2 regions of the Paenibacillus sp. FSL L8-0708 genome follow, and region 2 is predicted to be linked to the other one. Evidence: a T-box and tRNA genes for the amino acid it is inferred to sense, from the RefSeq annotation. Region 2 holds a T-box; the other holds one or more tRNA genes.
What was found. A T-box is a leader RNA that pairs with one kind of tRNA and senses whether it is charged. The one in region 2 lies ahead of trpS (tryptophan--tRNA ligase), so its partner is inferred to be a tRNA-Trp.
Positions count from the first base shown of each region.

Region 1 (11,934 bases), 170 kb from region 2:
TATTTTTACAACACTTACACCCACGGATTGAGCCGCATGTGGATTTTCACCCACTGAACGAATGCGCAGTCCAAGCGGTGTACGGTTTAATAGATAGTAGACAACAAACACAGCCAATATAGAAACATACGTCAGAATGTGATGCCCCGATAAAATAGGTCCAAGCACCGGGATATCCTTCAACAAAGGAATCTGGACACTAGGCAGAACTTTACTCGCCAGCGAAGTGGAAGAACCCTTGTCGCCACTAAGCAGATAGAGGATAAACACAGTGCCTCCCGAAGCGAACATATTAATGGCCACACCCCCGAGAATGATATGTGTTTTGAATTTCAGGGTGAAAAAAGCTAATATTCCAGCGATCAATGTTCCAGACAGCACCGCCCCAAGCAGACCTACCCATGCGCTATGTGTATAGCTGCTTATGATGACACCCGCTAAAGCGGCAACAAGCATGATGCCCTCCATCCCAATGTTAATGATCCCTGCACGGTTGGAGATGAGTGCGCCGAGCGCGGCAAACAGAATCGGAGTCGTCACGCGAAGGACAGAGAACGCAAAGTCAGTTGTAAAAATCACATCAAACAAACTATTCACGCTTCCTTCGCCTCCTTCAAGAGCATCCGATTTTTCCAGAATTTCAGAAATTGCTCAGCCGAAATCAGAAGAATGATAATTGCCTGTATGATTGAGATCATCTCTGAAGGTACATCAGACAGACGCGCCATCATGTCAGCCCCAATTCGAATGTACGCTAGGAATAATGCAGAGCCGATTACGGACAGCGGATTATTTTTGGCTAACATCGCTACAAGGGCACCATCCAAACCATAACCAGGCAGTGACGTCCATTGGAAACGGTTATACATCCCCAGCACTTCTACGGAGCCCCCCATACCTGCCATAAAACCTGCAATCAAGTGAACGAGAATAATAACCTTGGCTGTCTTCATACCGGAATAACGGGCAAAGTCCCGGTTGATGCCTGTCATGCGCAGCTCATATCCCCATTTCGTTTTGTATAGGAATAGATGAGCTGCAATAATAAGCACTATAACGATAATAAGACCGGTATGAATACGGGTGCCCGAGACCATTTTACTCAGCAGTGCCGTTTTCTCGAATTTGTAGGATACATTGGCAAAAGCTTTAGCATCACGCAGATGATAGTTCAGTAGGTATAGCCCTACTCCGAACAAAATATTATTGAACATTAAGGATGTAACCAACTCATTAGCATTCCATTTTGCCTTCAGAATACCAGGTATTGCCGAGAGCAATGCTCCTACAATTGAACCTGCAGCAATAGCTACCATCGGATGCAGCCAGCCGTCCAACGTTAAATGAATAGCCAATACGGAAGTTACAACACCGGAGAAATAGAAAATCCCTTCAGCTCCCAGGTTGAACATATTGGCTCGAAACAACAAGGATACTGCCAACCCAGTGAACATGAGCGGAATCGCCATCTCAATCACATTACCAATATGACCTTTACTGGATAACGGCTCTAATAGGAATATACCAATCGTCTTCACAGGCTGATTACTGACCAAGGAGATGATCAGAAAGGCAATAGCGAGTGCAATAACGATTACCGCCGATGTCCGAATGTACTCAAAATATTTAACTTTAAACATGATTTACGGCCCTCCCGATGTGCTCCTCGTCCTGTCGATGAATCCCCAGCATATAAAGACCTAATTCTTCCTCACTAACCTTAGATGGCTCCTCAAAAAAGGCAACAATCTTACCCTCGTACATTACTAACAGACTATCGCTGATCTCCAAGATCTCATTCAAATCTGCCGACACTAGCAAAATCGCGCAATCGTCTGAACGTAATTCCAACAACTTTTGATGTATGAACTGGGCTGCGCCTATATCCACACCCCGTGTCGGCTGTTCTGCAATAAGCAGCTGCGGTTCAGTCGAACACTCTCTAGCTACGACCACCTTCTGCATATTACCGCCTGACAACATTCCTATGGGCTGAGAAGGTCCTGAACAGCGGACTTTAAATTCCTCTACAAGGGATACTGCTAGCTTGGCAATTCGTGAGCCATTCAAAAAAAGACCTTTATTCATTGCTTTTGTACGATACTGAGTAGATAGCAGATTATCAGCTATGCTTGCTTCACTAGCGATCCCTTGCCGCATCCGATCCTCCGGTATATAGGAAACGCCTAGCTTACGAATATCCAAAATATCCGATTCACGGATATCCTTTCCCTTCACTAGTACAGAACCCTGACTTGAGACACCTCTCAAGCTACCTGTAAGAGCTTCAATGAGCTGTGTCTGCCCGTTGCCTTCTACACCAGCAATCCCAACGATCTGCCCACCACGTACCGCAAAATTGATATCCGACAATAATGCTTTGCCATCTGCATCATTCACACCGAGTCCCTGCACCGTTAGTACTGGCTCACTAACAGCCAGAATCTCTTTGTCATATTTCAGCACGACATCTCTGCCGACCATTAACCGCGAGATTTCCTGTTCTGTCACATCCTGTGTTTGAAAAACACCTTCACTACGGCCGCTGCGCATAATCGTAATTCTGTCGCAAATCGCTTTGACTTCCTTTAATTTGTGCGAAATAAAAACTATCGTATGGCCCTGTTCCCTTAATTGCTTAAGCTCGCGGAACAATTCCTCTGTTTCCTGTGGAGTCAACACCGCAGTTGGCTCATCAAGCACCAGAATTTTAGCACCACGCAGCAGCGCCTTAAGAATCTCAACCTTTTGCTTCATCCCAACTGTAAGATCCTCTACTTTTGCCTTTGGATCCACGGCCAGATTGTATTTCCTTGCGGTCTCTTCCGTCATGCGCACAGCCTCGGCATAATTAATGCCAACTCCTCTGCGCGGCTCCATACCCAGCACCATATTCTCTGCCACCGTAAAAGAAGGTACCAACATGAAATGCTGGTGGACCATGCCGATGCCTCTATCAATGGCGTCCTGAGCGGATTGCAGCTTTACTTTTTCACCCTTGATATAGATCTCGCCTTCACTTGGCTCTTCCATGCCGAACATAATCTTCATTAAAGTCGATTTACCTGCACCGTTCTCACCTGCAATCGCATGTATTTCTCCCTCACGTAAAGAAAAATGCACGTCTTTATTTGCAACGACGCCATTGGGATATACCTTGGTAATTCCCCGCATTTCCAGCAGAGCTGTGTACATAGGTCTCAACGCCTTTCAACTTGGAGGTCTGCAAAAATATACAGCTGGAATTCCCCTGACTAGAAGAATCTCCAACTGTAGGTTTATCTCTATAGAGCTGATCTTAAGATATAAAGCTTAAGGCTTAACTGCGTTACGAATAGTTTCTACCTCTGCGGTTTCCATCCCCATCGCATTATCCACTTTAATTTCTTTATTGATCAGCTTTTGCTTCACTTCTTCAACCTTGGCCTGAAGATCAGCCGGGAATACATTTTTATAAATATCATTCTCAGCAATACCTACACCATCATCTACAAAGCTCAATACATCACGTTTGCCCATTTCTAGCGTACCCTCTTGCAATCTCTTCACTGCACCTAGAATAGCCGTATCAATCTTTTTAATAGATGAAGTAACGATTAGATTTGCTTTTTCACTATCCGTATCGTTAATCAACATTGCCTGATCGGAGTCTACACCGATTGCATATTTTTTCTTCTCTTTAGCTGCGTCAAAGATCCCAAGACCTGTACCCCCAGCCACGTTAAAAATAACATCTACACCGGAGTTATATTGAATTAGAGACAGCTCCTTACCTTTTGCCGGGTTAACAAAATCACCAGCGTACGACACAGCCACTTTTACATCAGGATCAACGTACTGGGCACCTTGAATGTAACCGACCAAGAAAGCATTAATCCCCGGAATATCCATACCGCCCACAAACCCAATCACATTCTCAGGGGTAGCATTCGGCATATCCGATTGTGTAGCTAATGCTGCTACTGCACCTGCCAAGAAAGATACTTCATTTGTCGCATAAGACATGTTGTACATGTTATCTGGTGCTTCATCGATGTCGGTATCATAATTAATGAATTTTTTGTCTGGATACAATTCTGCCGTTGCATTAAACATCTCTGTAATTTCAGAACCGCCAGAAATAATTACATCCCAATCCTCGGAAGCGATATCGTTAAATGTAGGCTCCCATTTCGTTTTATCAACGCCCATTTCAACAACCTTTGTTTCTGCACCAAGTTCATCCTTAACCTTTTGCAAGCCGTTATTAGCGGAATCAAAAAATGATTTATCCCCAAGTGTCCCCGGAATCAGCAATACAACCTTGAGTTTATCCCCTGCACCTGTTTCTCCACCCTCAGCAGCGTTTGATCCAGTATTCGCAGAAGAACCGTTATTGGACGTGTTATTCCCACATGCTGTGACCAGAACCATCACCATTAATAACAACAAAGAAAGAACTTTTTTATTCATTACTCTATTCCACCCCTAATTTTAGTTGGTTAGTAATCCGCAGAATCCCATCTTCACCCATTGTATAATTCACGGTTCAAATGGAAATTCTCTTTTTTCCAAATAAAGTATCATTAAAAGTAATAAATTTAACGTTTAGGCTCAAAAATAGCAATAAAAATACCATTATTATTAATAATCCGCTTTATTTCCGAACGAGATGGCCAGTCAGGTTGCGAACTTTCGGATTTATTGATACGATCATAACAAATATTATTAAAAATAATTATATGATTTCGGTCATTGTTTTGTACGATTCGGCTAAAACATAAGTATTGGAGGATCATCATGGATCGTGTTCTATATATTGTAAGTGCCACACATGAGCTAAATACTTATATCCCTCCACACCAGCATGAATGCTACGAACTAGTCTATTATTTACAGGGGGTAGGGACAACCAATGTTGGCCCACGAAGTTACCATTTTCGCTCCTCTTCTTTCGCGCTTGTGCCACCCAATCATAAACATGACGAGCACCACCGTGAGGATGCAAATGTATTATTTGTAGGCTTCCACTCAGAACACCCTAATATGAGTAATCTGCTCGGCGTATATGAAGATGATAAAGATCAGACCGTTCTTCAAATCCTGCTGCGAATGAAAGCAGAGTTTACACGCAAGCAAGACGGATTCTCTGAGCTTCTAAACCTACAAATGAGCGAGATTACCGTCCATCTTATGAGGCTTCTTAGTGCCTCTGGATATCAATCCCCAACAGAAGATCGAGTACAATATGTCCTTAATTATATGAATGAGCATTATCGCCATAAATTGTCCGTCGAAACACTATCAGAAATGTCCGGATATAGTTACGATCGTTTTCGCCATCTATTTAAAGAACGTTTCGGGTCTTCACCCCTGCGGTATTTGCTGTTAAAACGCCTGGATTATGCAAAGTCTCTATTACGTCATACTCAGATGCAAATCTCTGAAGTATCTGCTGCTGCAGGTTTTGTGAACGATGCCCAATTCTGCAATATGTTCAAACGAGAAATAGGTCATACCCCGCGAGCATTCCGCATTAATAATCAATCAGGTTAATCACTAATCAGATTAAAAAAAGCCGTTGAAATAGAGAAACTCTCTATTCAACGGCTTACTGCTGTAAACCCAAGGACATAAAGAAAAAAGGTTTGTAAGATTGCTTATAAAAGCATTCTTACAAACCTTTTTAAGATACCGGCGAGAGGACTCGAACCTCCACGGTTTCCCACTCGATTTTGAGTCGAGCGCGTCTGCCATTCCGCCACGCCGGCACATATGAACTAAATGGAGGCGCCACCCAGATTTGAACTGGGGATAAAGCTTTTGCAGAGCTTTGCCTTACCACTTGGCTATGGCGCCATGAAAACTTGGAGCGGACGACGGGAATCGAACCCGCGACCCTCGCCTTGGCAAGGCGATGCTCTACCGCTGAGCCACGTCCGCATAAAATGGCTGGGGATATAGGATTCGAACCTATGAGTGACGGAGTCAAAGTCCGTTGCCTTACCGCTTGGCTAATCCCCAATAACATTTTAAAGTAAAATGGGGCGACTGATGGGTCTCGAACCCACGAATGCCGGAACCACAATCCGGTGCGTTAACCCCTTCGCCACAGTCGCCATATTAAGTTGATATTGTTGCCATTATTCATTTTAAAGTAAATGGGGCGGCCGATGGGTCTCGAACCCACGAATGCCGGAACCACAATCCGGTGCGTTAACCCCTTCGCCACGGCCGCCATATTAAACTTTAGAAAGAACTTGGCAGGGGCAGCAGGAATTGAACCCACACCAACGGTTTTGGAGACCGTTGTTCTACCTTTAAACTATGCCCCTAAAAACTGGTGGAGGATGATGGATTCGAACCACCGAACACTCACGTGAGCAGATTTACAGTCTGATGCGTTTGGCCACTTCGCTAATCCTCCAAGGATGGTGCCGGCGAGAGGACTTGAACCCCCAACCTACTGATTACAAGTCAGTTGCTCTACCAATTGAGCTACACCGGCATGGCACTCATTCTTTTGTGATGATAAATGGTGGCTCGGGACGGAATCGAACCGCCGACACGAGGATTTTCAGTCCTCTGCTCTACCGACTGAGCTACCGAGCCATGATGAAAATGGCGGAACCGACGGGATTCGAACCCGCGATCTCCTGCGTGACAGGCAGGCATGTTAGGCCAACTACACCACGGTTCCAAAAGATATAATTGCTTAAGTTAATTGGTTGCGGGGGCAGGATTTGAACCTGCGGCCTTCGGGTTATGAGCCCGACGAGCTACCGGGCTGCTCCACCCCGCGTCAGTAAGAAAGTGTTATGGTGGAGGCTGAGGGGATCGAACCCCCGACCCTCTGCTTGTAAGGCAGATGCTCTCCCAGCTGAGCTAAGCCTCCATAAACAACAATTGTTATTGTACCAAAGTCCACTAGGATAAATCAAGTGAAAATTTGGTGACCCGTATGGGATTCGAACCCATGTTACCTCCGTGAAAGGGAGGTGTCTTAACCCCTTGACCAACGGGCCATACTAATTAAAAATTTGTGGCGGAGAGAGAGGGATTCGAACCCTCGAGACGCTTGTGGCGCCTACACGATTTCCAATCGTGCTCCTTCGGCCAAACTCGGACACCTCTCCATATGGCTCCCCGAACAGGACTCGAACCTGTGACAACTCGATTAACAGTCGAGTGCTCTACCAACTGAGCTATCAGGGAATATTCATACCAGGCTTGATGCCTGAAAACTGAATCCGAAACGAATCTGCATTCTACATATAGGATAAGCCCTCGACCGATTAGTATTGGTCAGCTCCATGCATTGCTGCACTTCCACCTCCAACCTATCTACCTCGTCGTCTTCAAGGGGTCTTACTAATTGGGAAATCTCATCTTGAGGGGGGCTTCACGCTTAGATGCTTTCAGCGCTTATCCCGTCCGTACGTAGCTACCCAGCCATGCTCCTGGCGGAACAACTGGTGCACCAGCGGTACGTCCATCCCGGTCCTCTCGTACTAAGGACAGCTCCTCTCAAATTTCCTGCGCCCACGACAGATAGGGACCGAACTGTCTCACGACGTTCTGAACCCAGCTCGCGTACCGCTTTAATGGGCGAACAGCCCAACCCTTGGGACCTACTTCAGCCCCAGGATGCGATGAGCCGACATCGAGGTGCCAAACCTCCCCGTCGATGTGGACTCTTGGGGGAGATAAGCCTGTTATCCCCAGGGTAGCTTTTATCCGTTGAGCGATGGCCCTTCCATGCGGTACCACCGGATCACTAAGTCCGACTTTCGTCCCTGCTCGACTTGTAGGTCTCGCAGTCAAGCTCCCTTATGCCTTTGCACTCTGCGAATGATTTCCAACCATTCTGAGGGAACCTTGGAACGCCTCCGTTACTCTTTAGGAGGCGACCGCCCCAGTCAAACTGCCCGCCTGACACGGTCCCCGTACCCGGTAAGGGCACTAGGTTAGAACCTAGATACGATCAGGGTGGTATCCCAACGGCGCCTCCACCGAAGCTTGCGCTCCGATTTCTACGGCTCCCACCTATCCTGTACAGATCGTACCCAAATTCAATATCAAGCTGCAGTAAAGCTCCATGGGGTCTTTCCGTCTTGTCGCGGGTAACCTGCATCTTCACAGGTATTAAAATTTCACCGGATCTCTCGTTGAGACAGCGCCCAAGTCGTTACGCCATTCGTGCGGGTCAGAATTTACCTGACAAGGAATTTCGCTACCTTAGGACCGTTATAGTTACGGCCGCCGTTTACTGGGGCTTCGGTTCATAGCTTCGGGTTACCCCTAACCACTCCCCTTAACCTTCCAGCACCGGGCAGGCGTCAGCCCGTATACTTCGCCTTGCGGCTTCGCACAGACCTGTGTTTTTGCTAAACAGTCGCTTGGGCCTTTTCACTGCGGCCCCCTCGTGCTATTCACACTACCGGGGCACCCCTTCTCCCGAAGTTACGGGGTCATTTTGCCGAGTTCCTTAACGAGAGTTCTTCCGCGCGCCTTAGAATTCTCTTCTCGCCTACCTGTGTCGGTTTGCGGTACGGGCACCTTCTCCTGGCTAGAGGCTTTTCTTGGCAGTGTGAGATCATGACCTTCGCTACTACAATTTTCGCTCCCCATCACAGCCCAGCCTTAACGATGTGCGGATTTGCCTACACATCAGCCTCACTGCTTAGACGGACATCCATCAGTCCGCGTCACTACCCTCCTGCGTCACCCCATCGCTCATAGCGGATTACGGTGGTACAGTAATTTCAAACTGTTGTCCTTCGACTACGCCTTTCGGCCTCGCCTTAGGTCCCGACTTACCCTGAGCGGACGAGCCTTCCTCAGGAAACCTTGGGCTTTCGGCGGATCAGATTCTCACTGATCTTTTCGTTACTCATACCGGCATTCTCACTTGTGTAGTGTCCAGCGCTCTTTTCAGTACACCTTCAACCCCTACACAACGCTCCCCTACCCCAGATACATACGTATCTAGCCATAGCTTCGGTGGTGTGTTTAGCCCCGTTACATTTTCGGCGCAGAGTCACTCGACCAGTGAGCTATTACGCACTCTTTCAATGGTGGCTGCTTCTAAGCCAACATCCTGGTTGTCTGTGCAACTCCACATCCTTTCCCACTTAACACACACTTGGGGACCTTAGCTGATGGTCTGGGCTGTTTCCCTTTTGACAATGGATCTTAGCACTCACTGTCTGACTCCCGGCAATAAGTATATGGCATTCGGAGTTTGACTGAGCTTGGTAATCCTTGCGGACCCCGCACCCAATCAGTGCTCTACCTCCACTACTCTTATACCGAGGCTAGCCCTAAAGCTATTTCGGGGAGAACCAGCTATCTCCGAGTTCGATTGGAATTTCTCCGCTACCCCCACCTCATCCCCGCACTTTTCAACGTACGTGGGTTCGGGCCTCCAGTGCGTGTTACCGCACCTTCACCCTGGACAGGGGTAGATCACACGGTTTCGGGTCTACGTCCACATACTAATTCGCCCTATTCAGACTCGCTTTCGCTGCGGCTCCACCTTCTCGGCTTAACCTTGCATGTTAAACGTAACTCGCCGGTTCATTCTACAAAAGGCACGCCATCACCCATTAATAGGGCTCTGACTTTTTGTAAGCACACGGTTTCAGGTTCTATTTCACTCCCCTTCCGGGGTGCTTTTCACCTTTCCCTCACGGTACTGTTTCACTATCGGTCGCCAGGTAGTATTTAGCCTTAGCAGATGGTCCTGCTGGATTCATACGGGGTTTCACGTGCCCCGCACTACTCGGGATCCGTCTCGGAGAGAATACAGTTTAGGTTACAGGGCTTTTACCTCTATCGCGGGCCTTTCCAGACCTCTTCGCCTACCATATTCCTTTGTAACTCCATGTGAGACGTCCCACAACCCCTAAGAGCAAGCTCTTAGGTTTAGGCTGTTCCGCGTTCGCTCGCCGCTACTGACGGAATCACTATTGTTTTCTCTTCCTCAGGGTACTTAGATGTTTCAGTTCCCCTGGTCTGCCTCTACATTTCCTATGTATTCAGAAATGAGTAACTGCGAATTACCACAGCTGGGTTTCCCCATTCGGACACCCCCGGATCAAAGCTTGCTTACAGCTCCCCGAGGCAGTTTCGTTGTTCGCCACGTCCTTCGTCGGCTCCTGGCGCCTAGGCATCCTCCGTGTGCTCTTATTAGCTTAACCTTGATTTTTCCGCAGGAAAATATCATACGATGACATTCTCTTTGGAATCATCTCACTAATAACATTTACTTGTTTACACAAGTTGCTAAAAGATGTTCTAAAACGCAAATTCGTTTCGGTATCCAGTTTTCAAGGATCAAGTCTTACTTGAGAGCTTAAACTCTCAAAACTGAGCAACGAGTGAGTAACAGGCCTAAACCTGAGTTTTGGAAGCTGAGCTTCCGATTTGAATGTTCTCATTGCAGAGAACGATTCTCCATAGAAAGGAGGTGATCCAGCCGCACCTTCCGATACGGCTACCTTGTTACGACTTCACCCCAATCATCTACCCCACCTTCGGCGGCTGGCTCCCTTGCGGGTTACCCCACCGACTTCGGGTGTTGTAAACTCTCGTGGTGTGACGGGCGGTGTGTACAAGACCCGGGAACGTATTCACCGCGGCATGCTGATCCGCGATTACTAGCAATTCCGACTTCATGCAGGCGAGTTGCAGCCTGCAATCCGAACTGAGACCGGCTTTGATGGGATTGGCTCCACCTCGCGGCTTCGCTTCCCGTTGTACCGGCCATTGTAGTACGTGTGTAGCCCAGGTCATAAGGGGCATGATGATTTGACGTCATCCCCACCTTCCTCCGGTTTGTCACCGGCAGTCACTCTAGAGTGCCCAACATTACTTGCTGGCAACTAAAGTTAAGGGTTGCGCTCGTTGCGGGACTTAACCCAACATCTCACGACACGAGCTGACGACAACCATGCACCACCTGTCTCCTCTGTCCCGAAGGCCGCCACTATCTCTAGTGGATTCAGAGGGATGTCAAGACCTGGTAAGGTTCTTCGCGTTGCTTCGAATTAAACCACATACTCCACTGCTTGTGCGGGTCCCCGTCAATTCCTTTGAGTTTCAGTCTTGCGACCGTACTCCCCAGGCGGAGTGCTTACTGTGTTAACTTCGGCACCAAGGGTATCGAAACCCCTAACACCTAGCACTCATCGTTTACGGCGTGGACTACCAGGGTATCTAATCCTGTTTGCTCCCCACGCTTTCGCGCCTCAGCGTCAGTTACAGCCCAGAAAGTCGCCTTCGCCACTGGTGTTCCTCCACATATCTACGCATTTCACCGCTACACGTGGAATTCCACTTTCCTCTTCTGTACTCAAGCCACCCAGTTTCCAGTGCGACCTCAGGTTGAGCCCAAGGTTTAAACACCAGACTTAAATAGCCGCCTGCGCGCGCTTTACGCCCAATAATTCCGGACAACGCTTGCCCCCTACGTATTACCGCGGCTGCTGGCACGTAGTTAGCCGGGGCTTTCTTCTCAGGTACCGTCACTCCGGTAGCAGTTACTCTACCGGACGTTCTTCCCTGGCAACAGAGCTTTACGATCCGAAAACCTTCATCACTCACGCGGCGTTGCTCCGTCAGGCTTTCGCCCATTGCGGAAGATTCCCTACTGCTGCCTCCCGTAGGAGTCTGGGCCGTGTCTCAGTCCCAGTGTGGCCGTTCACCCTCTCAGGTCGGCTACGCATCGTCGCCTTGGTGGGCCGTTACCCCACCAACTAGCTAATGCGCCGCAGGCCCATCCCTCAGTGACAGATTGCTCCGTCTTTCATTCTTCTCTCAGGAGAAAAAAGAAATTATCCGGTATTAGCTACCGTTTCCGGTAGTTATCCCAGTCTGAAGGGCAGGTTGCCTACGTGTTACTCACCCGTCCGCCGCTAAGTCATTTTGAAAGCAAGCTTTCAAAATGACTCC
Region 1 covers NZ_JBBPBC010000001.1:6,642,403-6,654,336, forward strand. Annotated here, with positions in the region: gene NYE58_RS31065 (ABC transporter permease) at 1-597, opposite strand, end outside; gene NYE58_RS31070 (ABC transporter permease) at 594-1,640, opposite strand; gene NYE58_RS31075 (ABC transporter ATP-binding protein) at 1,633-3,195, opposite strand; gene NYE58_RS31080 (BMP family ABC transporter substrate-binding protein) at 3,313-4,452, opposite strand; gene NYE58_RS31085 (AraC family transcriptional regulator) at 4,780-5,535, shown strand; tRNA gene NYE58_RS31090 (tRNA-Leu) at 5,672-5,750, opposite strand; tRNA gene NYE58_RS31095 (tRNA-Cys) at 5,765-5,838, opposite strand; tRNA gene NYE58_RS31100 (tRNA-Gly) at 5,848-5,922, opposite strand; tRNA gene NYE58_RS31105 (tRNA-Gln) at 5,929-6,003, opposite strand; tRNA gene NYE58_RS31110 (tRNA-His) at 6,023-6,098, opposite strand; tRNA gene NYE58_RS31115 (tRNA-His) at 6,142-6,217, opposite strand; tRNA gene NYE58_RS31120 (tRNA-Trp) at 6,241-6,314, opposite strand; tRNA gene NYE58_RS31125 (tRNA-Tyr) at 6,321-6,406, opposite strand; tRNA gene NYE58_RS31130 (tRNA-Thr) at 6,412-6,487, opposite strand; tRNA gene NYE58_RS31135 (tRNA-Phe) at 6,516-6,591, opposite strand; tRNA gene NYE58_RS31140 (tRNA-Asp) at 6,602-6,679, opposite strand; tRNA gene NYE58_RS31145 (tRNA-Met) at 6,705-6,781, opposite strand; tRNA gene NYE58_RS31150 (tRNA-Val) at 6,799-6,874, opposite strand; tRNA gene NYE58_RS31155 (tRNA-Glu) at 6,930-7,004, opposite strand; tRNA gene NYE58_RS31160 (tRNA-Ser) at 7,023-7,115, opposite strand; tRNA gene NYE58_RS31165 (tRNA-Asn) at 7,119-7,194, opposite strand; rRNA gene NYE58_RS31170 (23S ribosomal RNA) at 7,255-10,181, opposite strand; rRNA gene NYE58_RS31175 (16S ribosomal RNA) at 10,444-11,934, opposite strand, start outside.
Region 1: it encodes a tRNA-Trp, which carries the amino acid that the T-box ahead of trpS (tryptophan--tRNA ligase) is inferred to sense. The anticodon was not compared.

Region 2 (11,934 bases):
ACAGCGGCACACCTTCCAATGTTTCAACATTGGCCCATGAGCTGGGACATGCTTATCATTCCTACCTGCTTGATGATCAACCTGTATTTAATCAGAATTATGCAATGAACGTTGCAGAGACCGCTTCAACCTTTGCAGAAGTGATTGTATCTGATGCTCAGGTTAAAGCTGCGGGCAATGCAGAGGAGAAGCTGGCTCTGCTTGAAACGAAGATACAGAACAGTGTGGCATTCTTTATGAACATTCATGCTCGATTCTTGTTCGAGACTCGCTTTTATGAGAAACGTAAGGAAGGCCTTGTAAATGCTGAGGAACTGTCTGCTCTGATGGTGGAAGCACAGAAAGAAGCTTTCTGTGGTGTGCTTTCTGAATACCATCCTCACTTCTGGGCGTCAAAGCTGCATTTCTATATCACAGATGTACCTTTCTATAATTTCCCGTACACCGTTGGTTATATGTTCAGTACAGGCTTATATCGTCTGGCATTACAAGAGGGAGCTTCCTTTGCAGACAAATATGATAGCTTGTTGCAGGATACCGGCGTGATGACATTGGAGGATTTGGTGCTCAAACATTTGGGAGTGGATCTGACAAAACCGGATTTCTGGCAAGGAGCTACAGATCTGATCGTGGCTGATATTAACGAGTTCTTGGAGATGACAGAGCATTTTGCGTGAAATGTCTAAAATAAGACAAATTTCAGGACACAAAAAATAACGGAATTTCAGTGTGAACACGCAAAGACCCCGGTTAAGGGGTCTTTTTTTAATGCTTAAATGTCGAAAACCCCCGGTTTATAAAAATTAATATACGAATGATCTATGAATTTTGCGCATTACTAGGGATAATAACCCAATTTTGTAGAATAATGTTGTTGGACGTATGTAAGGGGTCTATAATGAGCCTTGAGCCTTATAAAAGGCTTGCATGGAAGACAAATGAGCTCAGCTCAAAAAGCTTAAGTAAGCGCTTACTAAGCCGGCTTGTACGAAGAAAACTCGAAGTAGCTAAGCTCACAAAACGATATAAATCGAACCAGAAACTTGGGAAAAGGGGAAGGAGTGGCGAGGGGGATTTTGGAACTGTAAGAGCGGGAGCGACCGCCTTTGTCTCCGAATTTCACCCGCTATACGCGTAAGAATTCAAGAAATTTGGAGAGAACAGCGGCTGGAAGTCCAAACATTCCCCGCATTGGCGACGGACCCTTAGCCCAAATATTTAGGGTTCGATTTATAAGACGAAGAAAACTCGAAGAAGCTAAGCTCACAAAACTTTTAGGAGGAAAGATATGCTTAAGACAGAACAGCTATCATTAGCAAGACAGATGGATTTGGTGTTTAGGGAACTGCAAGAGGAATTGTCAGGGCTATCTTCCGGTACGGTATTTGTGCAAATACGAAATAATACCATTGGCAAATTCGGCATACGTCATCACCCTTTAGCCGGTCGGGGGGGTGGATTCACAGAAGTGAAGGAAGGAATAACGGAGAGCCAGCAGTCTTCTTTTCGTCTAATGGCACTGGAGAGTCTGAAATACAAACGCCGTTGGACTCATGGTGAGATCAGCTATGAATTCGCTATAAGACAGGGCAAGCTAATCGTAGATGCTACGCTGGAGTCTAATTATAATATGGCGAATCTGATGATTCGATCTCCCCGTAATGCTTACGCCGAGAGTGCTGATCAATTTTTAAGTTAAACGTTTTACATAAAAATTGTTTGCAGCTGGGACTATAGGCTATAAATTAGAAAAACCTCCCACAGCTTCTGGAAGAAGTGTGAGAGGTTTGAAAGCTAGTCGGCAATAGGCTTTTTAAGACCTCTGCCGGATAAAACACTTAAGATAACGATGTTACTGACGACCGGACAGTTGTTGTTCTGCCAGTTGTACTAGACGTTTAGTGATGTAACCTCCCAAAGAACCAGTTTCGCGGGAAGTGTAGTTCCCGTAATAACCGTCAGCTGGGATCGTTACTCCAAGCTCTTGTGCTGCTTCATATTTCAATTGTTGCAACGCTGCATTTGCTTGAGGAACTACAAGGTTATTGGAACGGCTGCTACGACCTTGACCTGCTTGACCCATGTGTGTCACCTCCTTCGCCCGTTGTGAAGATAGTATGAGCGCTAAGAGGCTAATTCATGCATGCTATCGAAAGGTTTTAAGGATGGTAATTATTAGTCGATTAAAAGTAAGGGTAGAAAGCCCAAATAACTAAGCTCGCACAAAAAATCGGCCTTCTCTTACGTAAACGCAAGGGAAGACCGATATAATGTATATCTGCTTTAATTCTCGGGATAGATCATTTCCAGCATAGTGGACAGCTCAAGACTTTGACCTGGTTCTACCTTCAGCAAGCCCGTGAAGGAAGGGTCATCGGAAACGTTAGGAGCATCCGGGAGCCAGGTGTAAGGTTCGATGCACAGAAATTGGTCGGCCGGTCCTTTGGTATACAGGACCCAGTGACGGAAATGATTCTCGTCAGCTGTATAACGAAGACCATAACCATCATCGCGTAATAGCAAGGCTTCTACGGGCTGCTTGTCACCAATACGTAGAGCAGTATCAAAATTAGTTCCCTGGAGGTTGATTCCAGAATTTAGAGAATCTAGATCACCAAGTGGAATTAGATTGCCGCTAGGGAGCAATTCATCGTTTAGTTCATAAATGCTGTTTACGGGCAGCTTGAGATTCCAACGTTCAGGTTCTCCATCGATCATAAACCAGGTGTGATAACCGATCCCAAAGGGAATACGATGATCGCCGAGATTTGTAACCTTTAAAGTCTGGCTGAGCCGGGCATCCTGAAGCCTGAATGTCATTTCGAATTTGAGTGGAATGGGAAATTGCTCCATCCAGTGCGGATCATCTTCAGTTAGGAATTCAGTAGTGACTGCACAACCGTCCTCGTCTTCTTCAATATCGCTGACACACCAGGATTGAGTCCGGTGTAGGCCATGGATATGATTGTCACCAGCGGTATTCTGGTCAAATTGATAACTTGTACCCTCGAATTGAAATTTTCCTTTACGAATTCTTCCGGGTGGAATTAAGAGCGGGATGCCAAAATGGTAAGGTTTTTGCATAAAGAAAGCTTGATCGCTTTCATCAGGCCGCCGCAGAATTTCCCGTTGTTCTTTTACATCAAACAATGAAATCACGTTGTTTCCTAGTCGCGGCAAAAGCGTGACTTCCAGTTCGCGGCTGTGCAAAATATAAGTATCATAACCGCCCCACTGCCCTTTGGTCACCTGTTTCATGAGATATGCTCCTTTATCGTAACTGTAATCGAATAGAACATGGATAACCTTATCATAACAGATTTATGCGGAAGTGGTTAAGTGATTTGACAACTTCTCTTTATGGTTCTATGATGAAGGCATTAAATTATGATGAGAATGTGATGACGGGGACAAGTAGACAGGAAATGCACCTTCAGAAAGCCGGTGGTTGATGCGAACCGGTAGGACACTCCTGATGAATGGACCCCTGAGCGCCGCGCTTGAACGGGAGCAAGATGCCCTAGTAGACCGGCCGGATCTTCCCCGTTAACGGAAGACTAAGGCTGTTTCCCTTCGACTATACAAAGGTTAAGCAGCGAATAAGGGTGGCACCACGGTCTCACGTCCCTTGCGGATGAGGCTTTTTTTGCGTTCTCGGAAATCGGAAATTACATCTAACGGAGGTCTATATTATGTTGAAAAAAGTAATGTCAGGCATACAACCGAGCGGTTCTCTAACTTTGGGTAACTATATCGGAGCGCTGAAAAATTTTGTGAAGCTGCAAGACGATCATCATTGTTTCTTTATGGTTGTCGATATGCATGCGATCACCGTTGCTCAAGATCCTGCGGCACTGCGTGAGCAGTCTGAAGCTGTAGCTGCACTCTTTATCGCGGCAGGAATTGATCCTGTGCGTTCGAATGTATATATGCAGTCTCATGTGCCTCAGCATGCGGAATTGGGCTGGATCATGACTACGCTAACGGCAATGGGCGAGCTTGAGCGTATGACACAGTTCAAAGATAAATCATCAGGTAAGGATTCAGTTGGCGCGGGCCTATTCGTATATCCTTCTTTAATGGCAGCAGATATTCTTGTTTATAATGCGGATCTTGTGCCAGTAGGTGAAGATCAGAAGCAGCACTTGGAGTTGACCCGTGATTTAGCTGGCCGTTTCAATAACCGTTTTGGCGAATTCTTTACGATTCCTGAACCGTATATCCCTGAAGTGGGCGCACGCATTATGTCTCTGGATGATGGCACTAAAAAAATGAGCAAGAGCAGCCCGAATGCAGGCAGCTATATTGCCCTGTTGGATTCGCCGGATGTGATCCGTAAAAAAATCAGCCGCGCAACGACTGATTCTGGACGTGAAGTGATCTTTGATCCGGCTAACAAGCCAGAGATTAGTAACTTGATGAGTATTTACTCGGAATGTTCTGGAATGTCCCTTCAGCAAATTGCCGATCGTTATGAGGGACAAATGTATGGTGGCTTTAAGAAGGATCTTGGGGAAGTGGTTGTATCCACACTTGAGCCTTTGCAACAAAGATATCATGAAATTCGCAGTTCAGGTGCGATCACTGATATTCTTGCCGAAGGCGCTGAACGCGCACGTATTGTTGCAGCTGAGACGTTGAATGGCGTAAAAGAGCGGATGGGCTTTCTGCCAGCTCGTTAATCTTAGTCAGAGCTTAAGCTTTCCTGTTTGCGTCTAATTCTGGCTTTGAGGATAAATCCCCAGCCAATATTAATTACGCAAAGAAAACCAAGCAGAAGTGCCAGCCAGAAGCTATAGCTGATCGCGATTGAAGCGGCAGTGAGAATAAGAATAGAAGAACAAGCGAACCAAAGTGAGAGTCCTTTACCCATTAAGAGCCTTCCTTTCCGTGTCTGCTAAAATGAATCCCGGAGTATTATAAAATACTCCGGGATTTTTTGTGATTATAGAATAGATCTCTCAGTAAGTCTACAGTTTCATCGTAAAGAACCAGGGTCGATGGAAAATCGTTTGTCGAGCTTATCACTGCTAAGCCAGCCTACATAAGTATTTAAAGGTTTATATTGGTTATCCATAACTAATACAGCCACAAAAGGGTATTGTTTGCGGTGTAAATAACGAACGTCTCCCCAGCGCACCATATATCCTGAAGGAAGCTCCTCCACTTCGGCAACCGCATAAGAGGTGAAATATAGAAAGGACTGAATATCTGGATGCGACTTGGATATTTCCACAGCGGGATGATTCGAGCAGACCGCATGTTTGAACCATTCCAGACGGTTGTTCAGTAGCTGCCCTACGTCATAGCTGCCGTCTTTTTTCACTTTAACTACGTTCCAGCGTTTAAGTGAAATTGTAGGGATTACAATATAACGTTCACCAGCATTATGGTGTATATCTTTAAGCTTGATGTTTCGTGTAAGGCGGGCATGAACAACCGTTCTCCAAATATAATAAAGAATGGTACAGGCATAAAGCGTAATAAATAAAGGTTTGGGCGGCACAATCCCAGTGATCCAGAGTAGAATAGCTGCGATATGGCTGCCAAAAATGAATGGATCGAAAATGTGGATGATATTCCAGGCAATCCATTTCTCAGTAAATGGACGGGCGGCCTGGGTTCCATAGGTGTTAAACAGATCAGAGAAGACGTGCACGCCTACGCCTATGAAACCCCAGAGTGCAACATGGCTTAAAGCTGCCAAATCAGTAAATCCAAACAGAGGCCCTAAGACTAGGGCAATCAGAGCGGGCCACAAAATTAGAAAAGGCAAGGAGTGTGTGATTCCCCGGTGATTACGAATATATATTGCATTGTCCTTTAGTCTTAATGCGGTATCGGCATCAGGAGCTTGTGAGCCTAAAATCGTAGCCAGCATAACGGCCCCGGCCAGTTTAGGGTCAGAAGCAACGACAGGATCTACGAATGAAAGTCCGGCTAACCCTATGCCCATAACTAAATGTGTAGCGGTGTCCATTGGTCAGTTCTCCTTTGTTGTTCGGAAGTACATTATTAATAATTACCCAAATACAGCTTAGGTTATTAACGGGCTGGAAATAAATATTGTCACGTAATTGTCAAATTCATGAACATACTGTGCCATGACTGTCAAAGTCTCCTCGGGTTTGATATGATAAAGTTAACAGCGAAGTCTATTTAGTGCTTCGGCTAGAACGTTAGAAGTTCGTTTAGAAGGAGGATCATTTGGTGTGGATAATCATATAACATTTCAAGCTTCTTCCGATTCTGCAGCTATGTCTGCAAAATCTCCACCGGAAGGTGCAAGTTGGCGTGATTTCATTACCGTAACAAAACCCGGTATTATCCGATCTAACCTCATCGCTGCCTTTGCAGGATATTGGCTGGCTTCAGGTTGGGATGTTCAATACGGCAGATTAGTTCTGACACTGCTCGGTACAATGCTGGTTATGGCTTCGGCCTGTGTTTTTAATAACTATTTCGACCGTGACCTGGACATGAAGATGGAAAGAACGCGCGATCGGGGGCTTCCTACAGGACGACTGAAACCCAAAACCGTATTGCTGTATGCTATTGGGCTAGGGATTGCGGGCTTGATTGTACTGTTTGCTTTTTCCGGAGTTTTAGCCGGTCTGTTCGGGATTGTAGGGATGTTCGTTTACGTTGTAGTATACACCCTTTGGTTGAAACGGACATCAACATGGAGCACTTCAGTAGGTGCGATCTCTGGAGCTATGCCACCGGTAATTGGCTACGTTGCAGTTACGGGAACAGTTGATCTAGGGGCTTGGCTGATGTTTGCGATGTTGTTTCTGTGGCAACCTCCCCATTTCTGGGCACTCGGGATTAGACGTAAAGAAGAATATAGAGCCGCTGGATTTCCGCTGCTGCCTGTAGTCAAAGGAACACGTCGTACGAAGTTTCAAATGATTCCTTATGTAGCACTGTTGCTGCCTATTCCAGTGTTAATGTACGCCTACGATTATGCAGGCATTTTTTATCTGGTGATTTCAACAGCGCTGTCCTTAGCTTGGTTAATCATAACCTTGATGGGCTTTGCAGCAAAAGATGACGAAGTCTGGGCGAAGAAGAACTTCCTCTTCTCCATTAACTACCTAACGGTAAGTTTGATCGTACTTGTATTGAATACGATTCACGGTTAAGAAGAGGGAGGGTATTATTGTCCGTGCAGACCTTTAAGCGTTATAAATGGACCTGGATTCTACTATTGCTTGCTTTGGTAATGGCTGGTTATCTGGCAGTTAATTCTTTGAATTTAGGAAAAGAAAAACTGCCGGTAATCGGTGAAGTGCAGGACTTTTCACTTGAAAATGTGGATGGAGACCAGATTACTCTGGCTGATACACAAGGTAAGGCGCGGCTGGTATACTTTTTTTTCACACAATGTCCGGATGTATGTCCTATAACTACGTTTCTGTTATCTCAGACGCAGAAAATTCTGGTCGACGATGGCAGCTTTGGAAAAGATACGGCGTTCGTCTCCATTTCTTTTGATCCAGAGAATGATACGCGTGAAGCCATTAAAAGCTTTGCGGACCGTTTCCAGGCAGATTATAAGGGTTGGTACTTCTTACGGGGGGATCAGGAAGTCATTCGTAAGCTGGCAACTGATTCTTTTAAAGTACTAATTGCAGGGAATAGTAAAGAAAATTTCGTACATGCCAATCGCATAGCATTGGTTGATCGGGACAATCGTCTCCGTGCATTGTATGACGCAGGGGATACGGATAACATAACGCCTGAATTTCTTGCCGATAGGCTGAATGAATTGGCTCGTGAATAGAACATAACCGCATAACAGAAACGCCTTTTTCGAATCCCATTTATTGAAGGATAACGAAAAAGGCGTTTTTAATTTCTTAGGCAATATATCGCGAATCAAAAAGGAATAGGTTCAGGGTAAATGATGAACTCTTCCAGACCCGCTTTTTCAAGCTGATTAATATTGTATTCATCTGGAGTGCCTTCCACTCCGGCATAACCCCGGCGTGTATAGATGTGACCAGCATCGGGAAAGGCATCGCGGAGAATCCCGCGTATTTTTTTGCCTGAACTGTCGTTATCCATATAAAGATATACTTCTCCATCTCCTGCTTTTTGTCGCAGGGACTCGAGTTTGAGCGTATTTAATGTACCAAAGGTACAGAGGATTTCGACTTCCGGTACCAGCACGCGTCGTAATCTGCTGCGATCGTTTTTGCCTTCGACAATAATCGTAATGGACATTTGCTGACAATCACCTCCGGAAATGAAGCCTGAACTTACAGACTTATTATAGTTTACCGAAGGAGGAGCAGTTTTAACAACTGTTTCTACAGGAAAATCTTCATTCCCCGGGAAATGTCGTAAAAACAATAAATCATGCGGCCCGCCCATTCCATTTGGAAGAGTAGGTAGACAGCTTGGTTGAATTTTTTGGCGGAAGCAGTAATAGTGCAACCATTAGCAATAGAAAGGCAATGAAATAAGGCGAAACAACGGCTCTTAATTGTCCTGCGGCCACAGGGCCTGCGAATGCGCCTAGTGACATGGCTATCGACTGCATGGAGAAGGTGCGTCCCATACGTCCTGGTCCACCTAGACTAATAAAGAGCGATGCCATTGCAGGAAATAATATTCCTTTAGCTGCACCCAGCATAAAGAGAATAACGGAAGCGGGAATGCTGTGAAGTGAGGCAAGCGCAAAAAAACAAAGGGCCATTCCTAGCAAGGCCACGGCTATTCTTCCTCCTGGGGAAAAGCGGTTCAGGAAGAACAAACTGAGTGTTACCAAAGCCCCTAAGCTAAGGAGCGATAAAAGAATGCCTGTGGAAACAATGCTATTACTTCCGGTCTGAGATAGAGGAAGTTCAAAGAACAGAACCCCTTGTGAACAAGAAACGAAAAAAGGCAGCAGATAATAACGTTTGGAAACTGGATTGGCATCGGATATAGGGACCGAAGGAAGATCCTGTTTTTTTAAAGGAGGTGCTGCAGAGTTTACAGGGCGTACTAAACGCCGGGCAGGTGCCGGTACACTGAAAAAAGCCATGATGCCTGTAGCGATAAGCAGCCATCCCAATGAGGTGAAGGTGCCGGAATAGCCAGCTTTAGCTACGATAAAGGCCCCCGCTGCCGGGGATACCACTGAAGCTAAGGTATGAACGATACCATGTCCGGACATATATTTCCCCTGCTCAGTAGCATCAGATGATAATGAAGCCAGCAAGGTCATGCACGCTGGAGAGAGGAAGGCGAGCGCGAACCCGCTTGCTGCTCGTAGCATCAGCAAATGCCACGGAAGCTGAGCATGAGCCTGCAGCAGTAGAATGGCTCCCGCAGTAACAAGGCTAAAGACGATGTAGCGGCGGCTGCCATTACGATCGACGAGTACGCCTGCGAGCAAATTGCCAGGAAGATGGGTTAACGAATACATGCCCATCATCCAGCCAATAAAGGCGGGTCCCGCACCAAGAGAGATGGCAAAGGGCGTTAGAATAGGATACTGTGCATGTAAATCAAAAAACGCCAGAAAAAGAAACAGGTACAGCCACAGCGCAGTTTTCACAGGGAAACACCTCCGAGAGCCACCTACAATAAAGATTAATGCAGGAAGGCGGATTTTAAGAAGATCAAATTTAAGCAACTACTTGTACTTTACGTGGGACAGAGAAGGCTTATACCGCTTTTTTAATTCCTATAAGCAGGTATACCTTTCTCTGGCTGTGGAACCATGAATTATGATGGGCATTCATGTATAATAATTAATATTGGCGTCATGTCTATAGAGGAGATAATCCTTAGGACGAAACTAGGTGATAGGGGTGTTGTGAGGTTGATGGATCCAGAGGTGTGGTCACAGTTTATTAGAGAGAATTGGTTAGTTATTGTTATTGCGCTCATTCTGTTGTTCGCGGTTGTTAATTTGGTCAAAACGATGTTGAAATGGGCGATTGTCATTATTATCGTTGTAGGTCTATTCATCTATAGTGGTGTGACAATGGACCAAATTGGTAACGCTGTGAATAAGGTGGCAGATGGAACGGTAAGTACGGTGAAGAAGGAAGCACAAGAGGTTATGCTTAAAGAGGCGCAGGATGCGAAGTACACTTCAAATGGTGACGGAACATTTACGATTACAACTCCGAATATTGAAGTGAAAGGTACTACTGGCGAAGATAAGGTAGAGGTTACTTTCCGCGGAGTTAGTCTTGGGAAGTGGAGTATTACTGATACCACACAAACATTTATCGAGGAAGCTCGGAAACATCAATAAACGGCTTCAGTTTAAATCATTATCAAAAACAAGCAAGCGGGCGACTGAAAGGGGAGATCGGATATGATAAACGGTTGGTTGACTAGTCTGAGTGATGCAAATATCATCTCCATCGCCCTCCTGCTGGTAGTAGTCTTTTCACTATTGCAAGGCTGGAGCAGAGGGTTCTCAAGTGCCACCGGAAGATTATTCGGTCTGCTGGGAGCAGGACTGTATACAATAGCTTCTTTGGTGCTGGCCATTCCTGCTGCGGCTTATCTCAATCCTCATGTACAGACTTGGGCAGCAGGAATAAGTCTGCCTGATAAACAGCTGACCCAGTGGCAGCAAATTTATTATACGGCTGTGTCTGTGCTGGCGGAATCGCCGCTGGTGCGGTTTCTATTGTTGTTATTGCTCTCTTATATCTTAATTCGTATGCTTCTGGGATTGTTGTCTATGCTGCTCCCATTCCATCAGCTACGGCGCACCAAGACATTTAAGGACAGAAAGATTACGCAAGTAAGCCGTATGGGCGGAGCTATCATAGGATTAATTATAGGATTGACTCGTGGTTTAATTATTGTGCTTGCTCTCTTCATTTGTGTTGGCCTAAATCCAGAAAGTCAATTTAGCCGTTATGTGGAATCTTCTCCGATCTACAGTCAAAGCGCTGCCGCTGTATTTGAGCCCTTTGTTGGGGAGACAGTGCAGAAAAAGCTGCCTATTCTGACGAAGACCGTTGCAGCTGAGATGAATGATATCCTGCGCAGAAAATATGAAGTTATTGATCATGACATTCCACAAGATATTGTGGGTGCGGCTGAAGATATTATTGGACAAGCGCAAGGAGACGAGAAGAAAGCCAGACTACTGTATGATTGGGTAGGAACACGAGTAACTTATGATTACGCCAAAGCGGAAAATTATGAAAAAAATAGAATTTGGCATGAACAGACCCCGCAGGATACCTTCGACACACGCATAGGGGTATGTATTGATTATGCACGTCTTTACGCTGTAATGGCCCGCTCCCAAGGATTGCAGGTGCGCGTTGTAACGGGTCAAGGCTATGATGGTCGAGGCGGGTATGGCGCACATGCCTGGAATGAAGTTTATATAAGTGACCGGCAAGCTTGGATTCCATTGGATCCCACTTGGGCGAGCAGTGGGGATTGGTTTAATCCGAAGGATTTTGACGATACGCATATTAGGGAGAACGCACTCTGAGTGAGGGCGCCGCACTCCTTCCGTGTGGTACAATAAACTCATACCAACCGCTCTAACACAAATGCGAGTGCAATGCTCACAATCAGCTTCTTAGAAATCACCTTCATTATAAGAGCAATGTCGCTGGCTAAGGCAATTCAGACATTATTTTTATATAGAAGGGAAGAAAGCTGGTGAGCTTTGGGAAGCAGCTCCCGCCTGCGGACGGGAAATCTTCGAAACATTCTGTAGGTCTGAGATTGAATCTGTTTTTCTTTGGCACTTTTTTTATTTTTTGTATCATTATTGTGCGTCTTGCAGGTTTGCAGTTTACTGAGGGAGCTTTGCTGACAGAAGAAGAGATCAAACGGGATACGAAGTTTGTTCCGCTGGCAGCCATGCGAGGGATTATTTTTGCTGCCGGGGGTGAGCAGATAGCCTATTCTACACCTGTTGAGTCGCTCTATCTTACCCTAAATAAGGAATAT
Region 2 covers NZ_JBBPBC010000001.1:6,475,770-6,487,703, reverse strand. Annotated here, with positions in the region: gene NYE58_RS30460 (M3 family oligoendopeptidase) at 1-677, shown strand, start outside; gene NYE58_RS30455 (hypothetical protein) at 1,289-1,699, shown strand; gene NYE58_RS30450 (alpha/beta-type small acid-soluble spore protein) at 1,853-2,083, opposite strand; gene NYE58_RS30445 (aldose 1-epimerase) at 2,284-3,258, opposite strand; T-box leader at 3,393-3,632, shown strand; gene trpS (tryptophan--tRNA ligase) at 3,696-4,682, shown strand; gene NYE58_RS30435 (hypothetical protein) at 4,685-4,873, opposite strand; gene NYE58_RS30430 (metal-dependent hydrolase) at 4,979-5,980, opposite strand; gene cyoE (heme o synthase) at 6,213-7,145, shown strand; gene NYE58_RS30420 (SCO family protein) at 7,169-7,786, shown strand; gene NYE58_RS30415 (DNA primase) at 7,882-8,229, opposite strand; gene NYE58_RS30410 (MFS transporter) at 8,363-9,550, opposite strand; gene NYE58_RS30405 (hypothetical protein) at 9,821-10,258, shown strand; gene NYE58_RS30400 (transglutaminase domain-containing protein) at 10,322-11,467, shown strand; gene NYE58_RS30395 (peptidoglycan D,D-transpeptidase FtsI family protein) at 11,641-11,934, shown strand, end outside.